Prosthecomicrobium sp. N25: one gene and its partner. The protein of the gene in region 1 interacts with the protein of each later gene in a pairwise test. Links are inferred from orthologs where the notes say so. Each region holds a gene or a part of one and is shown on either strand. Other genes may lie near its edges.

Region 1 (4,847 bases):
GCGCCAGCGCCGCCGCCCCCCGCGACGGGGCCCGGAACGTCAGGCTGCGGTTGAGGAGCCATGTGGCCGCGACGGCGATCGGGGCCGACAGCGCCCGCGCCGAGAAGGGGTCGAGCCCCGCCCGCGCGGTCAGCAGCCAGAGCAGGCCGGCATCGATCGCGAACCCTGCCCCGCCGGTCGCCCCGAAGGCCACGAGCCGCCGCAACGTCGGGCCGATCGGCCGGGATGCGGCCGGACTGTTGCTGACAGGTACCACCCGGGCCCCTCCACGTCTTCGGCACGCCCGCCGAGCCGGCCCGCGCCATTCCGGTTTACCCTATCTTCACGGCCTTAATGTCGAGTAACTCCAACACGTTCCGCCTGCCTCGCGAAGGGTCCCCATGGCCACGATCACGTCGAGTCCGGCCCGTCCGGTCGGCAGGGCGCGCGCCGACTACGGGCTCGCGCTCCTCGCCTGGCTGGCGATCGGCCTCGCCTTCGCGGTCCTGCGCCTGCCCGAACTCGCGCTGCGCGGCACGGCCGACACCGACAGCCTGATGCGCCTCGTCGAGGTGCGCGACTATCTCGCGGGCGCCGCCTGGACGGACCTGCGGCAGCCCCGGCTCGATCCGCCCGCGGGCGTCGAGATGCATTGGTCCCGCCTCGTCGACTGGCCGATCTCGCGCATGATCCTGATCGCCGAGCCCTGGGCCGGCCGCGCCGGGGCCGAGACGCTCGCGCTCGCGCTCTGGCCGGTGCTGGTGCTCGGGCCCTACCTCCTCGCCCTCGTCGCGCTCTGCCGCCGCCTGCTCGGGGCCGAGGCGACGCTGACCGCGCTCGCCTTCGGGATCTTCGCCGCGCCCGCGCTCGCCATGATGATGCCGGGCAACATCGACCATCACGGCGTCCAGCTCGCGCTGTCGGTCGCGCTCCTCGCCGCCGCGAGCCGGCTCGACCGGACGCCCGCGCTCGGCGCCGCCGCCGGCGCGATCGCGGCCGTCATGCTGGCGGTCGGGCTCGAGACCCTGCCGGTGGTGGCGGTGGCGGGCGCCGTCATCGCGCTCGCCTGGGCCCTCGAGCCGGCGCGCTTCGCGGAAGGCGCCCGGGGCTTCGGCCTCGCCTTCGCGGCCGGCATGGCCCTTCAGCGCATGACCGCCGCCCCGACCTCGGCCTGGCTCGCGACGGACTGCGACGTCGCCTCTCTGCCCTACGTCGCCGCCGCCCTGATCGCCGGCGCCGGGCTGGCGGGCCTCACCCTGATGGCCCCGCAGAGCCGCCTGTCCCTGCGCCTGGCCGCGCTCGGCGCGCTCGGCGCCGTGGCGCTCGCCGCCGTCATCGCCAGCGCCCCGGCCTGTCTCGCCGGCCCCTATGCGGAGGTCGACCCGCGCATCGTGCCGATCTGGCTCGACCTCGTCGCCGAGGCCCGCAACGTCCGCCAGCTCGCCGTCGAGGCGCCCGCCGAGCTCCTGCGCTACTTCGCGGTCCCGCTCCTGGCCCTCGCCGTGACGCTCCTCGCCTGGCGCCGGGCCGGCGCGCCGGACCGCTTCGCCTGGGCGCTCGTGGCGGCGGTGCTCGCCGTCTCGGTCGCCCTTTCGGCCTGGCAGGTGCGGGCGGCGATCTTCTCAGCCGCCTTCGCGGTGCCGGCCCTGGTGCTCCTCGTGCTCGCCGCCCGCCGCTTCGGCGAGGCGCGCGGGCCGGCGCTCGCCACCGGGATCCTGATCGCGGCCTACCTCGTGCCGAACCAATACCTGATCACGCTCGCCCCGGACGTCTACGCGGCCCTCCGGCAGCGCCTCGCCGGCGGCGATATGGCCCCGGCGCCGGTGTCCGCCCTCGCCAACGAGGGGCAGCGGCTCTGCGTCGATCGCCGGAGCTTCGCGACCCTGGCGGGATTGCCGAAGGGCGTGGTGCTCGCGCCCACGAACCTCGGCGCGGCCCTCCTGGTCCATACGAACCATGCCGCGGTCGCGGCCGCCTATCATCGGAATGCCGCCGGCATCCTGGACGCCTTCGCGGCCCTGGGCGGCACGCTGGAGGCCGCGAAGTCGATCGCGGCCCGCCGCCGGGTCGACTACCTGGCCGCCTGCCCGGACGACGACGAGACCGGCGTCATCCTGCGCCGCGACCCCGACGGCCTCCTCGCGCGGCTCATGCGGGGCGACGTCCCGCCCTGGCTGGAGCCGCTGCCCGGCGACGGACCGCTCCGGGTCTGGCGCGTGCGGGCCGAGCGCGCGGCCGTCCCGACCACACCCCCGGCGAGCCTGGCCGAGCTTCGGGGCACGCAGTAGACACGAAAAAGGGGCGGATCGCCCGCCCCCTCCGCCCTCCGGCCCGTCGGCCGTCAGGCCGTCTTGTCGACCGTCGCGCCGGGCTCGGCCGCCTCGGGGGCCGGAGCCGCGCCCTTGGGCCCGCCCTTGGATACGCCGACGAGCGCCGGGCGGAGCACCCGGTCGCCGATCACATAGCCCTCCTGCAGGACCTGCACGACCGTGCCGGATGGCACCTCGGCGTTGGGGATCTCGAACATGGCCTGGTGCAGGTGCGGGTCGAAGCGGCTGCCCATCGGGTCGAGCTTGCGCACCCCGTGCTTCTCCATGGTGCGCGTCAGCTCGCGGCCGGTCATATCGACGCCGTCGACGAGGGCCTTCAGCCCGCCTTCCGCGCCCTCGCGCAACTCGGCCGGCAGCGCCGCCAGGGCGCGGGCGAGATTGTCCGCCACGCCCAGGAGCTCGCGCGCGAAGCTGGTCACCGCGTAGTCTCGCGCGTCCTTGACCTCCTTCTCGGTCCGGCGTCGCAGGTTCTCCATCTCGGCGAGCGTGCGCAGCACCTTGTCCTTGAGTTCGGCATTCTCGGCGGCGAGCTGCCCGGCCGCATCCGCGCCGGCCTGCGCCTCGGCCTGGCCCGACGCGCTCGCGCCGGCCACCGCGTCCGCGCGGGCAGCCGCGGCGGCCTCCGCCTGCGCCGCGGCGGTGGAACGGGTCTCGTCAGTCATGGCGTCCTCGGATCATTGGGGAAGGTGGAACGGGTCGGCCTCGATTTGGCGGTTCCCGCGCCCGAAATCAAGCGCGCCGCGCGCCCCGCGCGCGGCGGAGACCGGGTCGCGCGAACGAAAACGCCCCGGCCGAGGGGCCGGGGCGTCCACCTGCCGAGCTGTCGGCACCGTCACGCGATGTTGTTCTTGATCCACTCGACCATCTTGCCCTTCGGGTAGGCGCCGACCAGGTTGGCGGCCGGCTTGCCGTCCCGGAACAGGATAAGGGTCGGAATCGAGCGCACCCCGTAGCGGACCGCCGTGTTCGGGTTGTCGTCGATGTTGAGCTTGGCGACCTTCAGGCTGCCCGCCATCTCGCCCGAGATCTCCTCGAGCGCGGGGGCGATCGTCCGGCACGGGCCGCACCACTCCGCCCAGAAGTCGACCAAGACCGGCTCGCCGGACTTCAGCACGTCGGACTCGAAGGAGGAATCGGTGGTCTTCTCGGTCGCCATGGGATTGCCTTTCCGGTCGGGGCCGTGGGCGCCCGTGTTGTCGGGGGAATGGCGCGAAGGTAGGAACGGCCGTCCGACCCGTCAAGGCAACAGCCCTGCCGCGCGGGCGGGACGGATCGTCACGAAACGGCGAGCTTGCCGAGCATTTCGGCGAGCTCGCCGGGCGGGATCTCGGTGAGGCGCGGCCCGGCCGTCCACAGGATCGCGGCGCGGATCCGCCGGCCGGGGAAGAGATCGGCGAGCAGCCGGCCGTAGACGGCCATCTGAGCCACATACTCGCGCGGAATTCCGGCCGAATCGGTCGGCGGCCGCCGGTTGGTCTTGAAGTCGACCACCAGCACCTCGCCGTCGTCGACCGCCAGCCGGTCGATCTGCCCGGAGACGGCGAGCGGCCCGTCGGGTCCCTGGACCGTCCCGACGATCGCCACCTCGGCGCGTGACCCCGGCCGGAACGCCGCCGCGAAGGCCGGCGCCTCCAGAACCGCCAGGACCTCCCCGGCCACCCCGGCGGCGCCGTCCTCGGCGAGTTCGGGCATGACGTACCGGACGAAGCGGACGGCCGCCGCCTGCCGTTCCGCCGGCGCCATGTCGGGCAGAACCTCCAGGAGCTTGTGGACCACCCGCCCGCGCCGCATCTCGGTCGATTCGGGAGCGAGCGCCGCCTCGAAGGCGCTGGTCGCCGGAAAGGCCGGCAGGCCGTCCTTCGCCTCGATCTCCGCGAGCGCCCTGGACGGCCGGAGCAGGCCGAGGCTCCGCTCCGGCGTCGCCGGCTCGTGGAGCCACGGCGGCACGAGCGGCAGGGCGGGAGCCTCGCCGGCCGCAGCCTCCGGTTCCGCGGCGACCGGCGGTCGCGTGCCGCTCCGCCAGCGTCGCGCGACGACCTGGCCCTCCGCCGCGACCGCCTCGGCCTCGTCCGCCAGGGCCCGCTCGATCGAGCGGTACCAGCAGGCCTCGTCGAGCGGCCGGCCGCCCTGATGGGCGGTCACGTAGAGCCGGTCCGCGGCCCGCGTCATGGCGACATAGAGGAGCCGCCGGTACTCCTCCTCGGCCTCCCGCCGCCACCCGTCCAGGGCCTCCAGGATCCGGCCCGACTTCGTCTGCCGCGAGGGACACCAGACCGGGACCGGCACCGCCCCGGGCACCCCCGGGATCGGCAGGGCCAGGATCTTGGGCTCGTGCCCGGAACTGACCGGCTTGGAGCCGCCGTCGACCAGGAAGACGACCGGCGCCTCCAGCCCCTTGGCGCCATGGACCGTCATGACGCGCACCTCGTCGCGCGCCTCGTCCATCTCGCGCTTGATCTCCGGCGGCGCCGCCTCCAGCGCATGCAGGAAGCCGGCGAGGCTCGGCGCCTCCACCCGGTCGTGGGCGAGCGCGGCGGC
Region 2 (4,829 bases), 510 kb from region 1 along the record:
AGCCCGGCGGACTTCGCCCGTGCCGCCGGGATCCTGCTTGCGGACCCTGACACCGACGCGGTGGTGGCGATCCACGCCCCGAACGCCTTCGTGCCCGCGACGGACGTCGCCGAGGCGCTCGCCGCCCTGGCGCAGGCGGCCGCCCGCAAGCTTGGCCGCAAGAAGCCGATCATCACCTCGTTTCTGGACGAGAGCCCGGAGACCTGCGCCGCCATCGCGGCCGCCGGCCTGCCCTTCCACCCCACGCCCGAGGAGGCCGTAGCGAGCGTCGTCTACCTGATGCGCCACGCCGCCGCCCAGGAACGCCTGATGGCGACCCCGCCGAGCCTGCCGGCGGACTTCACGCCGGACCCGGACACGGCGCGCCGCATCGTCGGCAAGGCCCTGATCGAGGCGCGCGGCTGGCTGTCGCCCGTCGAGGTTCGCGCGCTTCTGGAGGCCTACGACATCCCGGTCGCCCCGACCGTGGTGGCGCCGACCCCCGAGGCCGCCGTCAACGCCGCCCGGCCGCACCTCGCCCGCGGCGACAAGGTCGCGGTCAAGATCGCGTCGCCCGACATCGCCTTCAAGTCCGACGTGGACGGGGTGCGCCTCGGGCTCGCGGACGAGGAGGCGGTGCGCCGCGCCGCCTTCCAGATGACGACGCGAATCCGCGAGGCCTACCCGGACAAGCGCATCGACGGCGTCGTCGTGATGCCCATGGTGGAGCGCAAGGCCGGCACCGAGCTCATCATGGGGATCGCGGACGACCCGGTCTTCGGCCCCATCGTCGTCTTCGGTCGGGGCGGCACCGCCGTGGAGGTGCTCGCCGACCGCGCCCTCGACCTGGTGCCGCTCGACATCAATCTCGCCCGCGCGCTCGTGGAGGAGACCCGCGTCGTCCGGCTTCTCGCCGGCTACCGCAACCGCCCCGCCGCCGACATGGACGCCATCGCGCTGACGCTGGTGAAGCTGAGCCAGCTCGCCACGGACCTGCCGGAGGTGCGCGAGCTCGACCTCAACCCGATCCTCGCCGACGCAAGCGGCGTGATCGTGCTCGACGCCCGCGTCCGCATCGCTCCCGTGGCGGCCCGCGCCGGCAGGCTCGGCCATCCGCGCCTGTCGATCAGGCCCTATCCGCAGGAATGGGAGCGTCGCATGGCCCTGAAGGACGGGCGTGGCGTCATCGTCCGCCCCGTGCGACCCGAGGACGAGGCGCTCTATCCCGACTTCTTCTCGGCCGTCACGGCGCATGACCTGCGCCTTAGGTTCTTCGCGCCGATCAAGGAGTTCAGTCACGCCTTCCTGGCCAAGCTCACCCAGCTCGACTACGGCCGCGCCATCGCCTTCGCGGCCATCGAGGAGGAGACCGGCAAGCTCCTAGGCGTCGTCCGGCTGCACGCCGACCCCGACCACAAGACCGGCGAATACGCCATCCTGCTGCGCTCCGACCTGAAGGGACAGGGCCTCGGCTGGAAGCTGATGCAGCTGATGATCGAGTGGGCCCGCGCCGACGGTATCGAGACCGTCAAGGGCGAGGTCCTGCGCGAGAACACGACCATGCTGGCCATGTGCACCGCGCTCGGCTTCTCGGTGAAGGGCTCGCCGGACGACGAGAGCATCGCGGTCGTGACCCTGCCGGTGAAGGACATGGCCGCCGCCGCCGAGTGAGGCGGGGCGGCCGCGCCCTCAGCCCAGCACGAAGTCGACGATCAGCTTTATGTTGAGGCCCACGATGATCGCCGCGATCACGCCGGCGGTGGCGGTCAGCCAGGCCGGGGCCGCGAAGGTGCCCATCCGCCGCCGCGACGCGGTGATCAGGATGAGCGGGATGATCGCGAAGGGGAGCTGCAGGCTCAGGATCACCTGGCTGAGGATCAGCAGCTTGGCGGTCCCGCCCTCGCCGTACCAGATCGTCACGACCGCGGCCGGCACGATCGCCACCAGGCGCGTGACGAGGCGGCGGAGCCACGGCGGCAGGCGGATGTCGAGGAAGCCCTCCATCACCACCTGGCCCGCCATAGTGGCCGTCACGGTGGAGTTGAGCCCGCAGCAGAGGAGCGCGATGGCGAAGAGCGCGGGCGCGACCGCGGAGCCGAGCAGCGGCGACAGCAGCGTGTGGGCGCGGTCGAGCTCCTGCACGTCCGTCATGCCGGCGCGGTGGAAGGCCGAGGCCGCCAGGATCAGGATGGAGGCGTTGATGGCGAGGGCCATCATCAGCGCGAGGGTGGAATCGATGGTGGCGAAGCGGACCGCCTCGCGCTTCTCCGCCTCGGTCTCCCCGTAGGCGCGTGTCTGCACGATCGCGGAATGGAGGTAGAGGTTGTGCGGCATCACCGTGGCGCCGATGATGCCGAGCGACAGGTAGAGCATGTCGGCGTCGGTCAGGATGCGGGTCGACGGCGCGAAGCCGGTCAGCACTTGGCCCCAGTCCGGATCGGCCAGGATGATCTGGACCAGGAACGACACTGCGATCACGCCGAGGAGCGCGATCACGAAGGCCTCGATCCAGCGGAAGCCCTTGTTCTGCAGCCACAGGATCAGGAACACGTCGAGCGCCGTGATGACGACGCCGATCTCGAGCGGGATGCCGAAGAGGAGCTTGAGGCCGATCGCGGTGCCGATCACCTCGGCGAGGTCCGTGGCGCAGATGGCGATCTCGGCCAGGAACCAGAGCGGCCAGGCGAGCCAGCGCGGATAGGCGTCCCGGCAGGCCTGCGCCAGGTCCCGTCCCGAGGCGACCGCGAGCCGCGCGCAGAGATGCTGCAGCACGATCGCCATGATGTTGGAGAGGAGCGCGACGAAGAGCAGCGCCGTGCCGAACTTCGCGCCACCGGCGAGCGACGTGGCCCAGTTGCCCGGGTCCATGTAGCCGACCGCCACCAGGTAGCCGGGCCCCAGGAAGGAGACCATCCGGCGCCACGGCGACCGGGCCGTCGAGACGGCCACGGAGCGGTGGACCTCGCCGAGCGAGGCGTCCCCCCGCTCGCGCCGCCAGGACGTCAGGCTCGCACCGGCATCGAAGACCGCCATGGGGACCTTTCCTGCAAATCGTTTGCATGAGCAGAGTGACGCTTCTGCGAACGAATTGCAAGAGGCCGGGTTTTGTTCCCCCCCGGCCGGCGAGAGCCGGACGGTCGCCGGTCTTCCGGCTGTGGGGAGGATGGTCGGGGGAAACCGCCCCGCCCGGGGGCCGCGTCCGGGCGGGGACGGTCCCTCCCTGGCCGGTCAGCGCAGCACGATGGGGCTGCGGCCGCGTGTCGACTCGGTCGTTGACCGGTGCCTCTCGACTCCCGGCAGGGACTGCGAGACGTCCAATCCGCGCAGCGGACCGGTCTCGGCGCTCCGCTTCTGTCGGACCCCGGACGTGCGACCCTGGTGCCAACGCACCAGGATGAGGGCGGCCTGCACGAAGGCTGCGGCCGCGAGGGCGGCGATCGCCCCGGCGGTCAGCGAGTCGACGATGCTCATGGAGGAGCAGGCCGGGTAACTGAACAGACGGCACCAGGCTTCCATAGGGTCCAGGCTCATGGATGTCTCCTTGATTGAAACAAGGATGCGGTAAGCCTCGTCGTTGGCTTATCCGAAACCAAGGATGCCCGGTGTTAAGACTTTTGTAGAGAGTGTTTCTCCGCATTAGGCAAGCGAGTCATGAATGAGGAAGTTTGCGTTAAGGGCGAATTCGCTTAGAGAGTTCCTTGATCCGTCGTGAAGATTTGTTTCGAATGGTCATAGCCGTGTTAGCATTGCCGAATTCTGTTCCGGAACCGGGAGCGACCCACCCGATGACCTTGGAAACCGCCGCCCTGTTCGTCGCCGCATCGGCTCTCCTGATCCTCGTTCCGGGGCCGAACGTCGCCCTTATCGTGGCCAATTCGCTCGCTCACGGCGCCCGCTACGGCCTCCTGACCGTCGCCGGCACGAGCGCCGCCATGCTTCCGCAACTCGCCATGACGGTCGCCGGCATGTCCGCCTTCGTGGCCGCGCTCGCCGATTGGTTCGAGGTGCTGCGCTGGCTCGGTGTCGCCTACCTGGTCTTCCTCGGCGTCCGCGCCTGGCGCGCGCCGGCCGTGGACCTGACCGGCGTCCCGGCCGAGCCACGCTCGGCCGCGGCCATCTGGGCCCGGGGCTTCGCGGTCTCCCTGACGAACCCCAAGACCCTCCTCTTCTACGGCGCCTTCCTGCCGCAGTTCGTCGACGCCGCCGCGCCGGACGTGACGGCACAGCTCGCGATCCTGGCCGCCCTGTTCCTCGCTACCGCCGTCCTTCTCGACAGCTGCTGGGCCCTCGCCGCCGCCCGCGCGCGCCCCTTCCTCGCCGGCCGGGGCCGGCTCCGCAACCGGATCACCGGCGCCCTCCTGGTTGGCGCCGGCGCCGGGCTCGCGCTCGCCCGCAAGGGCTGAGGGTCAGAACGTACCCGGGTAGCGCGCGCCGTCGATGAGCACGTTCTGCCCGGCGATGTAGCCGGCATGGGCGGAGCACAGGAACGCGCAGGTCGCCCCGAACTCCTGCGCCGAGCCGAAGCGGCGCGCCGGGTTGGCGGCCAGCATCGCCTGCCGGGTCTCCTCCTCGGAGCGGCCGGAGCGCTTGGCGTTGGTGGCGATGTTGCTGGTCAGCCGGTCCGTCTCGAACTGACCGGGCAGCAGGTTGTTGATCGTCACGTTGTGCTTGACGACCTGCCGCGCGATGCCCGCCACGAAGCCGGTCAGCCCCGCCCGCGCGCCGTTCGAGAGGCCGAGCTCGGGGATCGGCGCCTTCACGGCCGAGGACGTGATGTTGACGATGCGGCCGAACTGCCGCTCCACCATGCCGTCCACGACCGCGCGGATCAGCATGATGGGGGTGATCAT

What was found. The genes of interacting proteins can lie anywhere in the genome.
Region 2: the proteins of grpE (region 1) and WBG79_RS05225 interact in binary tests that used the Escherichia coli proteins (3 or more experiments, as listed by UniProt). The link is inferred for Prosthecomicrobium sp. N25 from one-to-one orthologs.

Annotation. Positions count from the first base shown.
Region 1 is NZ_JBBCAT010000001.1:647,168-652,014, forward strand. The notes cover bases 1,147-4,117. They hold grpE (nucleotide exchange factor GrpE), read right to left. Parts: upstream 2,972-4,117; coding sequence 2,321-2,971; downstream 1,147-2,320. Other genes in these bases: WBG79_RS03025 (hypothetical protein), read left to right, coding at 1,147-2,267; trxA (thioredoxin), read right to left, coding at 3,142-3,465; addA (double-strand break repair helicase AddA), read right to left, coding at 3,585-4,117. Also shown: WBG79_RS03020 (GtrA family protein), read right to left, coding at 1-256; more of WBG79_RS03025, read left to right, coding at 381-1,146; more of addA, read right to left, coding at 4,118-4,847. UniProt on the Escherichia coli protein: Participates actively in the response to hyperosmotic and heat shock by preventing the aggregation of stress-denatured proteins, in association with DnaK and GrpE. It is the nucleotide exchange factor for DnaK and may function as a thermosensor.
Region 2 is NZ_JBBCAT010000001.1:1,158,882-1,163,710, forward strand. The notes cover bases 841-3,793. They hold WBG79_RS05225 (Nramp family divalent metal transporter), read right to left. Parts: upstream 3,013-3,793; coding sequence 1,669-3,012; downstream 841-1,668. Other genes in these bases: WBG79_RS05220 (bifunctional acetate--CoA ligase family protein/GNAT family N-acetyltransferase), read left to right, coding at 841-1,650; WBG79_RS05230 (hypothetical protein), read right to left, coding at 3,208-3,510; WBG79_RS05235 (LysE family translocator), read left to right, coding at 3,765-3,793. Also shown: more of WBG79_RS05220, read left to right, coding at 1-840; more of WBG79_RS05235, read left to right, coding at 3,794-4,382; WBG79_RS05240 (SDR family oxidoreductase), read right to left, coding at 4,386-4,829. UniProt on the Escherichia coli protein: H(+)-stimulated, divalent metal cation uptake system. Involved in manganese and iron uptake. Can also transport cadmium, cobalt, zinc and to a lesser extent nickel and copper. Involved in response to reactive oxygen.